Regions from separate parts of the Paenibacillus sp. p3-SID867 genome, predicted to be linked through region 2. Evidence: riboswitches for the same ligand, from Rfam matches in the RefSeq annotation. Region 2 holds a riboswitch; the other holds the start of a gene.

Region 1 (7,571 bases), on a different contig from region 2:
GTCACAATCGTTGGCAGGATGCCCGGAATCGTGACAAACAGCGTTTGCTTCCAGCGGTTGGCCCCGTCGATCCTTGCCGCCTCGTACAGCGATTCATCAATCGTCGTTAATGCGGCCAGATACAGGATCGCGCCCCAGCCCATGCCCTGCCAGATTTCCGACGAGATATAGATCGCCCGGAACCACTCGGCCCGCTGCATGAAATTGATTCGTTCCCCGTTAAAGAACTCCACGAGCGAGTTAACGGAGCCGTTGACTGACGTCAATTGCAGGATCATCCCGGCAACGATGACAATGGACAGAAAGTGCGGCAGATAAGAAGCCGTCTGGACGAATTTCTTGAATCGCCTGCTCTTCACCTCATTCAGCAGCAGCGCAAAGATGATGGGCACCGGAAACGTAAAGAACAGGGATAACGCACCGAGCAGCAGGGTGTTCTTGAATACGTTCCAGAACGCCGGGTCATGGATAAACATGTTGAAATAGTGCAGTCCTACCCATTTCTCCCCATAGATGCTTCCTCCGGGCATAAATCGCCTGAAAGCGATCACGTTGCCAATCATCGGTCCATATTTAAAAATGAGCAGGTACATGACCGGTAAAATCAATAGGGAATACAGCTGCCAATCCTTCCGGACCAGTGCAGCGACGGTTTTAAGTTTGGATGGTTTCTTGGCCGCTTTCACGGCTGGCAAGGAATGATGTGCAACTTTTGGCTCCATCGACGTTATTCACTCCAATCCGTATGGCCTCTTCTCATACCTCTTTCGTCATGGAATATGGCCGTGTTACATGATCCAGCTCCATTCAATACTCACGAAGAAATCGCTTTCAATTATTGTGGCTATAAGCAGGTTGCAGCGTTACAGCATATAATATCCGCCCTACTATTGATCCCCCCTTCAATATTAAGCGCTTACAATGTTGGTTTAACCAATAGACTCCCGTATCTTGAATGTTAGACCGACAAAGTGATCCAGCTGCTTATCCAACCTATGTTGAGAGTCGCATTTCACCATACTAGTATAACTAGTATGGTAGTTGGTTTCATTTTAATGAACGTTTTCTCCAATTTCAATACATTTTTTTCTCATGAATCATATTTCGGTCCGAAGCCTCAAAAAAGCCGTAAGCGCATTGAGGCTATGGCCTGTTGCGCTTACGGCTTTCGGATTCCATTCCTGCTGAGGTATTGATCAAGTAAAAGGGCAGAAGTCATCACTTCTGCCCCTTGAGGTTCTTTGCCACCTAATATTTACTTCAGCTCCGTCACATTGCCGTCAATGCTGATGCTTTTGATGTCCACATCCCCCAGAAAAACGAGGTTATTCTTGCTGTCCAGATTATACAGCCACTGAAACCCGCTCTTTGTTGTACTTGTCGAGCTGGCATGAAGCATCAGTTCTGATCCGTCCGCGGCGATAACCTTAACCTCCGGCGTATACTCCGGCAGTTTATCCAGCTCACCGTCGGTACGCTTGCCTTCGATAGCTACACCGATGGAAGAGACACTAATCGTGCTGAGAGACAGTGCCTCCTCACCCTTATCGATCGCCATATTCAGACTCTGCTCTCTCTGCTTCCCGGGAGCAATGATGAATTGGACATCCCAAGGGCCTTCAACGGCTTGGGTGTTATCCGTTGACGCGATTCGATCGGCTGTGATCCGTGCCTTAAGCCCGTCGAGGTCATTCATCGCATCCATCTCAAATACGCCGACAAGCTTTTTGTTATCGTCAAGAAGCTGCTGCCCCACCAAATAACTCACATCATGTTCCGTTTTCAGCTCAAGTCCGGGTATCGATGCACCCGCGGGGAATGGCGTGCCGTCCTCTTTCATGAAGCTGACCACCAAATAACCGCTGTTGCCGACATAAACCCCTTCTTCCACATTCATGGTTACCCCGGACGCGGTATCTGTCCCTTGTATAGGTGATCGTTCGTCTTCCGAAATGGACGCGGATTGACCGAAGAACTGCTTCAAGCTATCCATGTATTGGCTCGCAAAAGCGGTCGTGCTAAGTATCATAATCATCGCGGCAGCGATAACGATACTCGCTTTATATTTTTTCACTTTCCTGTTTTTAAACATCATCGTTTCCTCCTCTTGAATACGGTTCATCGCTCGATTCTTGATGCGTTCCATACTGATTTGCTGTGTCAACTCGCGTTCCTCTTCCTCCGTAAGGAGGAGATTCTCCAGCTCCTGATTGTCGATATTGGCCATGATATCTACAATTCGCCGCTTCACTTGCATCCATCCCCTTTCGCTATCGATTCGAAGCTTCACTCCTATAGACACGGTCCTTATAGAAATCCTACAGATTATCGGTTTCATAATGAATGCGCAGTTTGTCCTTTGCCCGGCGGATCCGGGCGGTGACGGCTTTCTCCTGCATATTCAGCCTGCTTGCAATATCTCGGACTTTCTCCAAATAGAAGTACCTGCGGATGAAGATTTCGCGATCCGGTTCCCCCATATCCTGGACCATGCCGCTAATCGCTTCCTTCTCCTGCCGCAGAATAGCCAATGCCTCTGCAGAAGGACAAGAAACCGCATCATCTTCCAATTCGGATTCAATGACCCGCTGTCTTTTTCGCAAAACATTCAAGGTATGATTACGCGCAGCTATGGCCAGATAAGGCTTGAGGCTATCTCCGCGCAGCATGATTTTGGGCCCGTCTGTCCACAGCTTGACCAGCACGTCCCCGGTGATTTCCTCCACATCGTAGGAATTAAACCGTCCACCAGCCACTTTAGCGACCACCGCGGCTATGTAGCGTGAATAGCGGTCAACCAATGTTTCAAAACATTGCGGATCTTTCAGCGCAAGCCCGTCCAACAATGTCCGATCCTCCATGGATCCTCCCCCCTTTATAACCATCTCCTTCGGTTGAACCAAGCCTTAGATCCGGTGCTACTATATAAGACACCGTAAATTCCGGAAACCCTACATATCTTTCAAAAAATGATCCTTTCGCCGGGCAAACTTACTGGAACAGTTTTGTGTAACAGCAAAAAAGCCGATCCCACCCGGATCGGCTTTTTCTACAAACGTATGTGATTTCATTGTAATTGCGGAGAAGCTTCGGATTGCTGTCTGGAAATAATAAACAGTACAACCCAGATCAGAAGGAATCCAAGAAGCTGAGGACCTGTCACGATCTGCTGGAATACGATCCAGTTGATGAGCACACCCACCATGGGAAAACTCAATTCCGCAAGTGTTGCCACGGAGGCTTTGGTCGTGGTTAATCCTTTATAATAAACCAGCAGGCTCAGGAGACCCGGCAGTAATGCCTGGCCGATCAGGTTCAGCGATACCAAGGCAAAGGCCCCGGTATTCCAGGCCGGCATATTCCATGCTGCCCCCTCGCTCCATGTAATGACGGTCAGGAGCGGCAGGGCAAGCACGAAGCGCAGCGAGGTTACCGTCTCGTATTTCAGTTTGCCTACCATCAGGCGCCCCATGACGGTTGAACCGCCCCACAGCGCTGCTGCACCTAAGGACAATAGACTGCCAACTTGAATAAACTCATTCCAATGGCCAATCGGCAAGGTTAAACCGAAGGTCAGTAAATACGTGCCCGCCAACGCGATGATGAGCAGTATGCCGAAATGGCGCGGAAGCTTCTCTTTCAGAAGCAGGCTGGCCAGAATGATGGCAAACAGCGGCTGCAGCTTCTGAAGCAGCAGGACGGCATTCAGATTGCCGCTCGACAGCCCCATCGTGAACAATACGGTAGCCAATGCCGAGCCGCCCCAGGATATAAACAGCAGAGCACCGACATGATTCCAGCCAAGGCCTTTTAGTTCCTCCCGGTTCTTCCACAATACAGGAATTGCAATCAAGGAAATAATGATATGTTCAAGCAAAACGATCTGTGCCGAAGTCAGATTCTTAAGCAGAATGACCCGGAATAAAGGGTCTACGCCCCACAGGGCGGCTCCCAAAACGACGAGCCAGAACCCTCCCTTAAAACGTCGACTTGCCTGTGTGTCGGAACCATAGGGTTTCACCTTGACTCCAGTATTAATATTACTCATCTTGCCCTCTCCTGTCTTGAATACGGAGGTCTTGCTAGCAGAAAGCCCCCGTCATCGACATGTGTCGACGTAAACGGGGGCTGATCAAATAAGCCTGCGCCGAATGGAAAATTTCGCATCCACGGCAAACTCATTTTTGATCTTCTCCCATCCGGACTTTACCGTCGGCCTTGGAATTGCACCAAGTCAGTCGCTGCGATCAGATTCACACCAGAACGCAGCGAGTCGCGGGCTGAGTTTCGTTCACGCCGGAACGAAGCATCACCGCCGGTTAGGAATTTCACCTTACCCCGAAGATCCATATTCATGTTTTATTTTTGTAATGCATTCACACTAATTAATTAACCGATAATTCCTATGAGCTTAGTTGATGTATTGAAATTATAACATGAATTCTTTCATGTAAATACATCTATTTTCAAAATAAATGAAATTAGAGTTGATTACAATGAAAAATCTCACGTTCAACCAAGACTTACTGAGAATTATACAGCAAGTATCAATTTGTTACCAGCATGATTTTTTGGTATTTATTCATTTTAGGTGATTTCGAATATCTTGTAGCTGGAACGCGTACCGACCGCACCAGCCTGAAGACATAGCAGATCGAGAGCGTCCTTGGTATTAAGACTCATTCCGCTCACTCGAGGCAACGACATCGATAGAGCTTTTGAACTGGCGGCGGATTCACTTTCGTTCTGCTTCGTCTCGCTTAACAGCATTTTGCTCCCATCCGGTTGAACCATATACTGACGCAAATAACCGCCTTCCCTTACGGTTACCAGCTTTCCCTTATTCTCTTCTTCCTTCTTGCTCTTCTGGAGCAGCTGTTCAAATCCGCCTTGGGCTGATTCGGCGTCCATCCGTTTCACCTGACTCCAGTATGTATATGCAGACGCAATGCGCATGTACTCACATCCTTATCCAATCGTTAATCTAACACTTACGGATATTATCGGATACCAGAGTACTTCTCTTTAACCGCTCGCATTTTACATTGATATAAAAAAACCGCCCTTAAGATTTCAGCAACCTTAAGGACGGTCTTATAATTTCTAATGAATTCCTGCTTCGCTTAGTTCATAAATTTCAATGCTGCCAAAGTACGTTTCAGAACAAGTGCCGCTTGCGCACGGGTAACCGAATCGAGTGCTCCGAAATGACCATGGTTGTCACCCCGCAGGATGCCTTGCTCCGTAAGTCTGGCAATATAGGCAGCCGCCCAGGCAGGGATGGATGCCTGATCTTTGAATTCAATAATGGCATTCGCACCCTGATCCGATAGGCCTGTCGGATTCACCGCCTCCATGGCCCGGGTGATCATGACAGCCATTTCCGCTCGAGTCATGCTGGCATTGGGCGAGAAGGCCCCCCCAGTGCCGCCCTCGATCAAGCCGTAACGCAACGCTGCGCCGATCTCGCCGGCATAACCGGAGGCATCCTGAACATCCTTGAATGCTCCGCTCTCGATGACCGGACTAAGTCCCATCGCGCGGACCAGCATAGCCGTAAACTCTGCTCGCGTGATTACTTTGCCCGGCGCGTACGAGTTAGCGTTAACTCCGTTCACGAGCAGCTTGGAAGCCATGGATTCGATTTCCGCTTTCGCCCAGTGGCCGTTTAGATCGGCAAAGGTCTTCTTATACTGCAGCAGTGCGTAAATGCCGTTTCCGGCATGCTTCACTTCGATAGCCGGTTTACCATTCCACGTCGTCGCTGTAGCCGGTACAAATCGGAAGCTTCCCGCATCTGCGTCAAAAATTACAGCAGTGACCGAATTCGAAGCTGTCCCTGCCGGCAACGGCAGGATGCGGCTGATTACACGCTTCCCGAAATCCTTCCGTTCTTGCTCTGCGCCTGGTGCTCCAACCGCTACGCCAAACTGAAGCGCTCCGCTTCCTGCCATCGAGGCGCCCATGGAAGCTGCCTTGCTTGTCATAGCATCCGCTACCTTGCTTGCTACCGGAGCCACGGATACCTTCACTTGGATGCTCCCGGAGCCTTGTGCCGGCTTCAAAGCCTCATCCAAATGTAGAGCCGTTACTGGAAGACGGAATGCGCCAAGCGCGGTCTCCAGCACCAGGGTCACATTCGAATTCTGTTCCATGGCCAACTTCAGATCTGCTGCCGAAAGGGATAACTCGGCGGCACGGTTCAACTCTGGAGCCCGAATAATGAGCTCCTGCTTCCCGTTCGCAGACAATCCGGCAACTGCCTTCTTCCACGCCTCTTCCTTCACCGTAATGCGGTCCACTGCTCCGCCTGCATCACTTATATTCAGATCCTTGCCTGCCATTACGTTTGGCAATGATGTGTTTCCGCCAGAGGAAGGAGGATTAGACTGTGATACCGGCGGTGTTACGGAGCCGCCTCCCGACCCGCCTGATCCTGATCCAGGAGAAGAGCCGTCGCCCGGATTCGCCGGTCTCTTCTGCTCCGTAATTCTACCCTCGACCTTAGGCGTAACCTTACCGCCCAGCTTGTTCACATACTCCATGAAAATTTCATAATCCGGGTAACCCAAATCCTCGTTGTATTTTCCTTCGGCAATCGCATCGGCAAAGGATTTATATCCATCCCCGCCCTTGGCTACAAAGCTGTTCGTTGCCATCCGGTACGTCTCGGTCAATACCAGAGGTTTGTAGCTTCCGTCCTTCATGATCTGTACGTCGAACACTTTATCGCCTGCCGGAGCGCTAGGATCCCATTTGAATTTCATCCCGGCGATTTGCGGGAACTTTCCTGGCAGATCCGCCAGTTTGGCACCGCTTATTCCGTTTTCCAGCCCGTCTTTCAGCTGCTGTCCGGTGACGTCCATAACAAACAGCGTATTTCCGAAAGGCATCACCGTACGCAGCTCGCCCATCGTGATTTCGCCCTCATCGATTGCGGCGCGAATACCTCCACCATTGGTGAGGGCAATATCAGCATTTTTAAGCTCTTTGGCTTTAGTCAGCATGCCATCCGCAATCAGATTGCCGAGATTCGTCTCCTTGGAGCGGACATTCTCGCGTTTGCCGTCAAGTACGACGCCTGCAGTACCGATAACCTGCTTCATCAGTTCTTCCAATTCCGCTTTGTAAGGAGCCAGCATATCCTTGGCCTGCGTGTCTTCCTGGACCGTACTATCTACCGGAATCAGCTTGCCGCCGAGTTCGCCGTCGCCAACGAGAACAACGCCGTTTTTGTCAAACTGCAGGTCTACCCGGCCGAGGAACTTGCCCCATTCATTCGCCTGCACGATGACGGTTGGTGTACCGTGTTGACTGTCCGTCACCACTTCCGGTGCATTGAGCGTCGTATGGGTATGGCCTCCGACAATGAGGTCGATGCCTTCGACGGCCTCGGCCAGCGCCTGATCTTTGGCGTAACCCAGGTGAGACAAGGCGATGATCTTATCAAGCCCGTCCTTCTCCATCGCTTCAACCGTTGCCTTGGCCGAAGTCACCGCATTGCGGAAGACTACGTCTTTCCCCGGGCTGGACGTCTCGGCCGTATCCTCGGTCGTTAGGCCGAATACCCC
Region 2 (7,571 bases):
AGTTAAGGCTAGGAGGTAGGTTATGGACGAGAAAACAACATATAACGGCGAACGGGAGACCGATATTCCGATCATTCCGCCATCGGAGATCAAAGCATTGGAGGAACAGGAGCTGGCGGAGAAGAGGGAGGCCGAAACCTCCAACAGCACCGAGGAATCCGTCATCTACTGGCAGCACACAGACCATGTCCCCGCAAAGCTGAGTGATCTGAAAAAAGTGCTTAAGGAAGTTATCGGTCTTGGAGTTTCGTTTGATGTGGTATTCCGTGAAATGAACTTTGCCGGCAGAAATGCGGGGCTTCTCTTCCTAAACGGCTTCACGAATGATGCCGTGGTGACGGATATACTGACAAGGCTGACGTATCTGACACCGGAGGATGTGAGCAATCAGGCACTTACCGAGATGATGACCCGCTATATTCCCCATGTCCAAGTGGAGCGGGATACAAGACTCAGCAAAGTGATTAACGAAGTGCTCTCCGGTATATGTGCGCTGTTCATTGAGGATGCGCATTCCGCCATCTTGTTGGATACCCGGAAATATCCTGTGCGCGGGCTCGAGGAGCCTGCGGTGGAACGTGTCGTTCGCGGCGCAAGAGATGGTTTTACGGAGACACTCGTTACCAACGTGAACCTGGTGCGAAGACGGGTTCGTGATCCGGGACTTCACGTCGAGGTCATGAAGGTCGGAAGGCGGACGAGAACCGATGTGTGTCTGGTTTTCATTGATGATATCGTGGACCGCACGCAGGTTGAGGCGATTCGCGATAAAATCAAGGAGGTGGATTTAGAGGGGCTTCCACTAGGAGATAAACAGCTCGAAGAAGCAATCGTGAACAAAGGCTGGCACCCTTTTCCGCTGGTCCGATATTCGGAACGGCCGGATGTTGTATCCTCCCATCTGCTCGAAGGCCGAGTTGTTGTCATGGTAGATACTTCACCGAGCGTGATGATTATGCCAACCACGTTTTTGGATCTGTGTCAGCATGCCGAGGAGAATCGCCAAACCCCATTTATGGGGACATATCTCCGCTGGATACGTTTTATTGGCATTTTTGCATCCATGTTTCTGCTCCCGCTGTGGATGCTGCTTGTTGTCCATCCTGAACTGAAGCCGCCGGGACTCGATATCATCGGTCCGCAGGAGAACGCTAAAATTCCGATTATCCTGCAGTTTCTGATCGTTGAATTCGGCGTGGATTTGCTCCGCTTGGCTGCCGTTCATACACCGACGCCGCTAGCGTCGGCGATGGGGTTGATCGCTGCCATCTTGATCGGCGATATCGCCGTTAAGACCGGATTGTTTGTCAACGAGGTCGTCTTGTATATGGCGGTTGCATCCATCGGGATGTATGCAACTCCGAGTTATGAGCTGGGACTTGCCAACCGGATGGTCAGGCTGCTCCTTCTGCTTGCAACAGCCCTGTTTGCGGTGAAGGGTTTTGTCATCGGGACGACGCTTCTGATTCTGCTCCTGACGACACACCGTTCCTACAATTCCTCTTACTTGTGGCCATTTATACCATTTAGTGCAAAAGCGATGGGCGAAATTTTGTTCCGCAAACCGCTGCTTCTATCAAGAAGACGCCCGGCCCACAATAAAACGCGCGACAACACCAAAATGGGTCCTGAAATGAATCCGAGGGGCGAGCAATAACAATAACACAAATGTTGTGTTGAAAAATCCATTTTGATTACCTTCCGTTGTCTGCTATACTGTGAACAATTATTCGATTACCCTATTTTGAATCAATGGATCGGAGGAATTGTAAGCATGTTTTTACACGGTACAAGCAAGATTAACGATCAGGGGCATTTGGAAATCGGCGGGTGTGACACATCCGATTTGAAAGCTCAATATGGAACACCATTATATATTGTAGACGAGCAGTCGGTTCGCAATCGTTGTCGGGAATACATCGAGGCCTTCAAGGCGTCCGGCTTGAAGTTCCAAGTCGCGTATGCAAGTAAGGCGTTTTGCGTGATGGCCATGTGCCAATTGGCCGATCAGGAAGGTATGTCGCTTGACGTCGTATCAGACGGAGAGCTGTACACCGCACTTGAGGCCGGATTCCCGGCAGACCGGATTCATTTCCACGGAAATAATAAAACCCCGGAAGAAATTGAGATGGCGCTGGATGCGGAAATTGGCTGTTTCGTTGTCGATAACGTAGTTGAACTGCATATGCTGCAAGCGATTGCTGCCGAGAAGAATCGGAAGGTCAACATTCTGCTACGCGTGACACCGGGTGTTGAGGCTCATACGCATGAGTATATCTCAACAGGCCAAACGGATTCGAAATTTGGCTTTGATATCGGCAACGGCTCTGCTTATGAAGCGGTGAAGCTTGCCGAGGCTCAAGCGAACATTCATCTGATGGGTATTCATTCCCATATCGGCTCCCAGATTTTTGAGGTGGAAGGCTTTCAGATGGCTGTTCAGCGCGTAGCTGAATTCGCGGTTTCCGTTAAAGAAGGTTTGGGGGTTGTGTTCAAGGTTGTAAACCTTGGGGGTGGTTTCGGTATCCGTTACGTGGATGGCGATACGCCGCTTCAAGTATCCCAGTATGTAAAAGCGATCACGGATGCCGTGAAGACCCATTTTGCGGGCCTTGGCTCCGAACTTCCTGAAATTTGGGTGGAACCGGGCCGGAGCATTGTTGGTGATGCAGGCACCACCCTGTATACGGTGGGCACAAGCAAGGATATTCCCGGAGTGCGTAAATACGTTGCCGTAGACGGCGGAATGACGGACAACCCGCGCCCGGCGTTGTACGAGTCGAAATATGAAGCGCTGCTGGCGAACCGGGCGAATGAGAAACCGGAAGAAACGGTATCCATTGCCGGCAAATGCTGTGAGAGCGGAGACATGCTCATCTGGGACTTGGAGCTTCCGAAGGTAGCAACAGGCGATTTGCTGGCCGTATCCTGCACAGGCGCATACAACTATTCCATGGCTAGCAATTACAACCGGATCCGTAAACCTGCGGTCGTGTTCGTGAAGGACGGACAGAGCAAGCTGGTCGTACGTCGTGAGTCGCTTGCGGACATCATTAGCCATGATGTAGTGCCGGCAAGTGTAACCAAAGAAACCGTAACCAATTAATCTGATGTTTGTTTTACGGCTCTAAAATCCAAGAGGGCCCGCCAATGCCTCCGGCTGCGGTCAGGGCTCTTAGTTATGCCTTGACTTGAGATGTGATGTGTAAACGGGGGACAAGATCGTTTTTGCTTCGAAGCTCAATTCATAGTAAACTATAGAATGCATTGTAAAAAAATCGATAAAAGCGTTCTAAGTAACGGAAGGAGATAACACATATGGCTAAAAAAGCGAAGATCACATTAGAGAACGGCAAAGAGGTAGTGCTTGATCTGTTCGAGAATGATGCACCGAATACGGTAGCTAATTTTGAGAAATTGGCGAACTCCGGTTTTTATAACGGTCTTGTATTTCACCGCGTAATTCCTGGGTTCGTTGCTCAAGGCGGCTGCCCACAGGGAACGGGAACCGGCGGTCCTGGCTATACCATCAACTGCGAAATCAACCCTAACAAGCATGAGCGTGGAAGCTTGGCCATGGCGCATGCCGGCCGCAACACGGGCGGAAGCCAGTTCTATGTATGCTACGAGCCGCAGCCGCATTTGGACGGACAACATACGGTGTTCGGTAAAGTTGTAGAGGGCATGGAGTATGTGGATGCATTCAAAGGCCGCGACAAAATGGAAAAAGTAGAAGTATACGAAGCGTAACCATTAGCTTTTGTTCAGGACAGGCTCACTCATAAGGGTGAGCCTGTTTTTAATATTCCGGGGAGGGGTTAGGCAGGGTCAGGGAATAATTGGCGGAGCTCCTCCGGAACAGGCCGGCTTTTTCGGGTATGTACATCCATCGCCACACTGGTAACGGCGGCATCCGCGCACAGCTCTCCCTGTTCGTTGTATATCGTCTGAGTCAGCACATAACTCGTACGACCCATAGCATGCGGTTCGGTCACGATCGTCAGCCGTTCGCCCTGGCCGCACTCCTTGCGGTAATTAATATTGATATTGACGGTAACGGTCTGGACGCCGAGCCGTTTCAATATGTCATATTGAAGATTTCCTGCTTCGTACCATTCCTCACGACCCCACTCCAGATATTCCAGGTATTTGGCGTTGTTTACATGTCCGTTGACGTCGATTTCCGTAGGACGGACGACAATGTCCATCGAAGTTTTCATCGTTGTGCGCTCCTTTTCAACTGTATCTAGTTCCCGTGTTTATCCTATCTATCTGTTCTCTCTTGGGGGAGAATTCTCCTTCTACATACATTACACATATTGGTATTAAGTTATAGACTTTAAAAAAGTTAGTTGTTTTTCTTGCAATTTTCAAAAGGTGGTGATAAGATTCTTCATAAGATCAAATAATTTCATATGTTTAATCCTTCGGGGCAGGGTGAAATTCCCTACCGGCGGTGATGAACGCAGTGATTGAGCTTTAGAGAGCAGATATCTGCGTCTTAGTCCGTGACCCGGATATGCGTGTGTTGTTACACACCGTATGCGGTGGACCTGGTGAAAATCCGGGACCGACAGTATAGTCTGGATGGGAGAAGGAGTGAAAGACACATAAGCAACATGTGCTATTTGTGTCTGTGCACACAACGCGATATGCGTTATGTGCAGGTTTTCACATGCAATTCAAGCCTGTGCTTGCGATGATTTGATGTCGCCGGTAACCGATTTGAATCGTTTGTTATAGGCAAAACCTGCGATCATAACGGTTATTTAGCGTGTCGATTATTAACTTCCATCAAGCCCTGTTCAAGGATTCCCCGAATCTTTGGCAGGGCTTTTTTGTGTGAACGTTGAGAAAGGGGCATGTTTAGCATGGATATCGTCAACGATGAATTCTATATGTCACTTGCGCTGGACCTGGCTGAACGTGCTCAGGGCCAAACCGGGATTAATCCGGTTGTGGGCTGTGTCGTCGTTAAGGATGGCGCGCTTGCAGGGGTGGGAACACATCTGGAGCGCGGAACACCGCACGCTGAAGTTCATGCCCTGAATATGGCTGGCAGCAAAGCAGCGGGCAGTACGGTGTACGTGACACTGGAGCCCTGCAGTCACTACGGAACGACGCCGCCTTGCAGCGAGAGGCTGATTGCCGAGGGTGTTCAGCGAGTGGTTGTTGCTTGCGAGGATCCCAATCCTCTCGTTGCGGGCAATGGGATCCAAATGCTGCGCGCAGCAGGAATCCGGGTTGAGATCGGTGTCCTTAAGGAACGTGCTCTTCGCTTGAACGAAACCTTCATTAAATTCATTACGACGGGTCAGCCTTTCGTAACGTTAAAGACAGCCAGCACGCTGGACGGCAAGATCGCTTCGAAAACCGGTGATAGCAAGTGGATATCCAATGAGGAATCAAGAGAGCTTGTGCATACGCTGCGTCACCGTCACCAGGGCATCATGGTAGGCGTGTCTACCGTAATCGCGGATAATCCAAGCCTGACGACAAGACTTGGCGTGGAAGGCTTGCATCCGGTTAGGATCATTGTGGATTCCAGCTTGCGAGTCCCGCTCGACAGCCATGTCGTGACAGACGGTTTGGCGCCGACGTGGATCTTGACGACGGAGCAGGCGGATGAGAAGAAGCGGGCCGTGCTGGAAGAGCAAGGAGTTCAGGTTATCCCCTGCGGGCCAGGACCGCGTGTGGATCTGAAGACTGCACTGGTGAAACTGGGGCAGAAGGGGATTGCCTCCATTTTACTGGAAGGTGGTGGCACGCTGAATGGCTCGATGCTGGAACAGAAGCTGGTGGATCGGCTCATCCAGTTCATCGCCCCTAAGATTATTGGTGGATACGATTCCCCGGGAAATTACATGTTCAGCGGGTATGAGCAGATGAATCAAGCGATTCAGCTGTCAGGACTTGAGACCGAAAGACTTGGCGACAATATTTACGTCACCGGGATTCCGGTCTGGAAATAAGGAGAAAGAAAGGAGGGAAACCTGTGTTTACTGGATTGGTTGAGGAGATCGGCGAGATGAGGCGGATCGGACGGAGGGGCGAAGCCATGCTGCTGAGCATTTCCGCGAGCCGGATTATGGATGATTTAAAGCTGGGGGACAGCGTATCCGTTAATGGCGTTTGCTTGACAGCTACAACTATTGACAAAGGCATATTTACGGTGGACGTGATGCCGGAAACCTATAGAAATACCAATCTGAAGGAACTGCAGCCAGGCGGAAAGGTGAATCTGGAACGGGCGATGGCTGCCGGAGGCAGATTTGGAGGCCATATCGTTCAGGGGCATGTGGATGGCGTCGGCGTCATTCGGAATGTGCAGGAGGATCAGAATGCCGTGGTATATGAGATTGCTCCCGCGAATGGGGACGTATTCAAATATATCATTCCAAAAGGCTCTGTCACACTGGATGGAATCAGCTTGACCGTTGTCAAAACAACAGATTCCTCCTTTACGGTATCGATCATCCCCCATACGCTGGCGGAGACGGTGCTGGCTTATAAAAAAGCGGGCGATACGATTAATATCGAATGCGACATTTTAGGGAAATATGTAGATCACCTGCTGCATTACGGCTCAGAAGGGGCCGGCAGCAAAGGTGGGACAAAACCGGGGATCAGCAGGGATTATCTTGCGGAACACGGATTTGCCTAAGCCTGGTGATTCACATAGAGTCTCCATGAGGAAGAAGGAGGAGTAGCGATGGATGAACGCTTTTCATTTCATACAATCGAAGAGGCGTTAACCGATTTGAAGGAAGGCAGGGTCGTCATTGTTGTCGATGATGAAGACCGTGAGAATGAGGGCGATTTTATCGCATTAGCAGATAAGGCAACCCCGGAGGTCATTAATTTTATGATCACCGAAGGCCGTGGGCTCGTATGTTTGCCCATGACGCAGGCCAGAGCCCAGGAGCTCGACCTCAAACCGATGGTTACCCAGAATACGGACTTTCATGGAACGGCCTTTACGGTTTCCATTGATCATAAGGATACTACGACAGGCATATCGGCCTATGAGCGGTCCATCACCGTCAAAGGCATTTTGGATTCGAATGCATCTGCGTCCGATTTCCGAAGACCGGGTCATATGTTCCCGCTGATCGCAAAAGATGGAGGCGTCCTGCGCCGGGCAGGACATACGGAGGCCGCTGTCGATCTTGCCAGATTGAGCGGCTCCTATCCGGCCGGTGTCATCTGCGAGGTAATCAAGGAAGACGGCACAATGGCACGGCTGCCGGACCTTGTGGAGATTGCGAAGAAGCATGAGCTGAAGCTGATTAGCATCAAGGATCTGATTCATTACCGCAATGAAAAAGAAAAGCTTGTCCAGCGAGAGGTAGCTGTGCGAATGCCGACCGACTTCGGCGTGTTTCAGGCCGTAGCCTACACCAACGACGTGGACAATAAAGAGCATGTTGCCTTGGTAAAAGGGGAGATCGACGGGAATGAGCCTGTTCTCGTGCGCGTGCATTCCGAGTGCCTGACAGGAGATGTGTTTCACTCCCATCGCTGCGATTGCGGTCCCCAGTTCGAGGCGGCACTCCGCCAAATCGATGAAG

Evidence for each region. Region 2 has a riboswitch for FMN ahead of ribD (bifunctional diaminohydroxyphosphoribosylaminopyrimidine deaminase/5-amino-6-(5-phosphoribosylamino)uracil reductase RibD). Riboswitches for the same ligand answer to the same signal wherever they lie in the genome.
Region 1: another riboswitch for FMN. It lies ahead of M4D81_RS14425 (DMT family transporter); the one in region 2 lies ahead of ribD (bifunctional diaminohydroxyphosphoribosylaminopyrimidine deaminase/5-amino-6-(5-phosphoribosylamino)uracil reductase RibD).

What each region holds. Positions count from the first base shown of each region.
Region 1 covers NZ_JAMBDM010000006.1:181,926-189,496, forward strand. The annotation lists gene M4D81_RS14410 (ABC transporter permease) at 1-722, opposite strand, end outside; gene M4D81_RS14415 (hypothetical protein) at 1,256-2,257, opposite strand; gene M4D81_RS14420 (RNA polymerase sigma factor) at 2,319-2,861, opposite strand; gene M4D81_RS14425 (DMT family transporter) at 3,068-4,048, opposite strand; FMN riboswitch at 4,184-4,350, opposite strand; gene M4D81_RS14430 (hypothetical protein) at 4,588-4,956, opposite strand; gene M4D81_RS14435 (choice-of-anchor I family protein) at 5,124-7,571, opposite strand, start outside.
Region 2 covers NZ_JAMBDM010000001.1:32,109-39,679, reverse strand. The annotation lists gene M4D81_RS00225 (spore germination protein) at 23-1,657, shown strand; gene lysA (diaminopimelate decarboxylase) at 1,775-3,106, shown strand; gene M4D81_RS00215 (peptidylprolyl isomerase) at 3,319-3,750, shown strand; gene M4D81_RS00210 (acyl-CoA thioesterase) at 3,819-4,220, opposite strand; FMN riboswitch at 4,420-4,603, shown strand; gene ribD (bifunctional diaminohydroxyphosphoribosylaminopyrimidine deaminase/5-amino-6-(5-phosphoribosylamino)uracil reductase RibD) at 4,872-5,972, shown strand; gene ribE (riboflavin synthase) at 5,996-6,664, shown strand; gene M4D81_RS00195 (bifunctional 3,4-dihydroxy-2-butanone-4-phosphate synthase/GTP cyclohydrolase II) at 6,713-7,571, shown strand, end outside.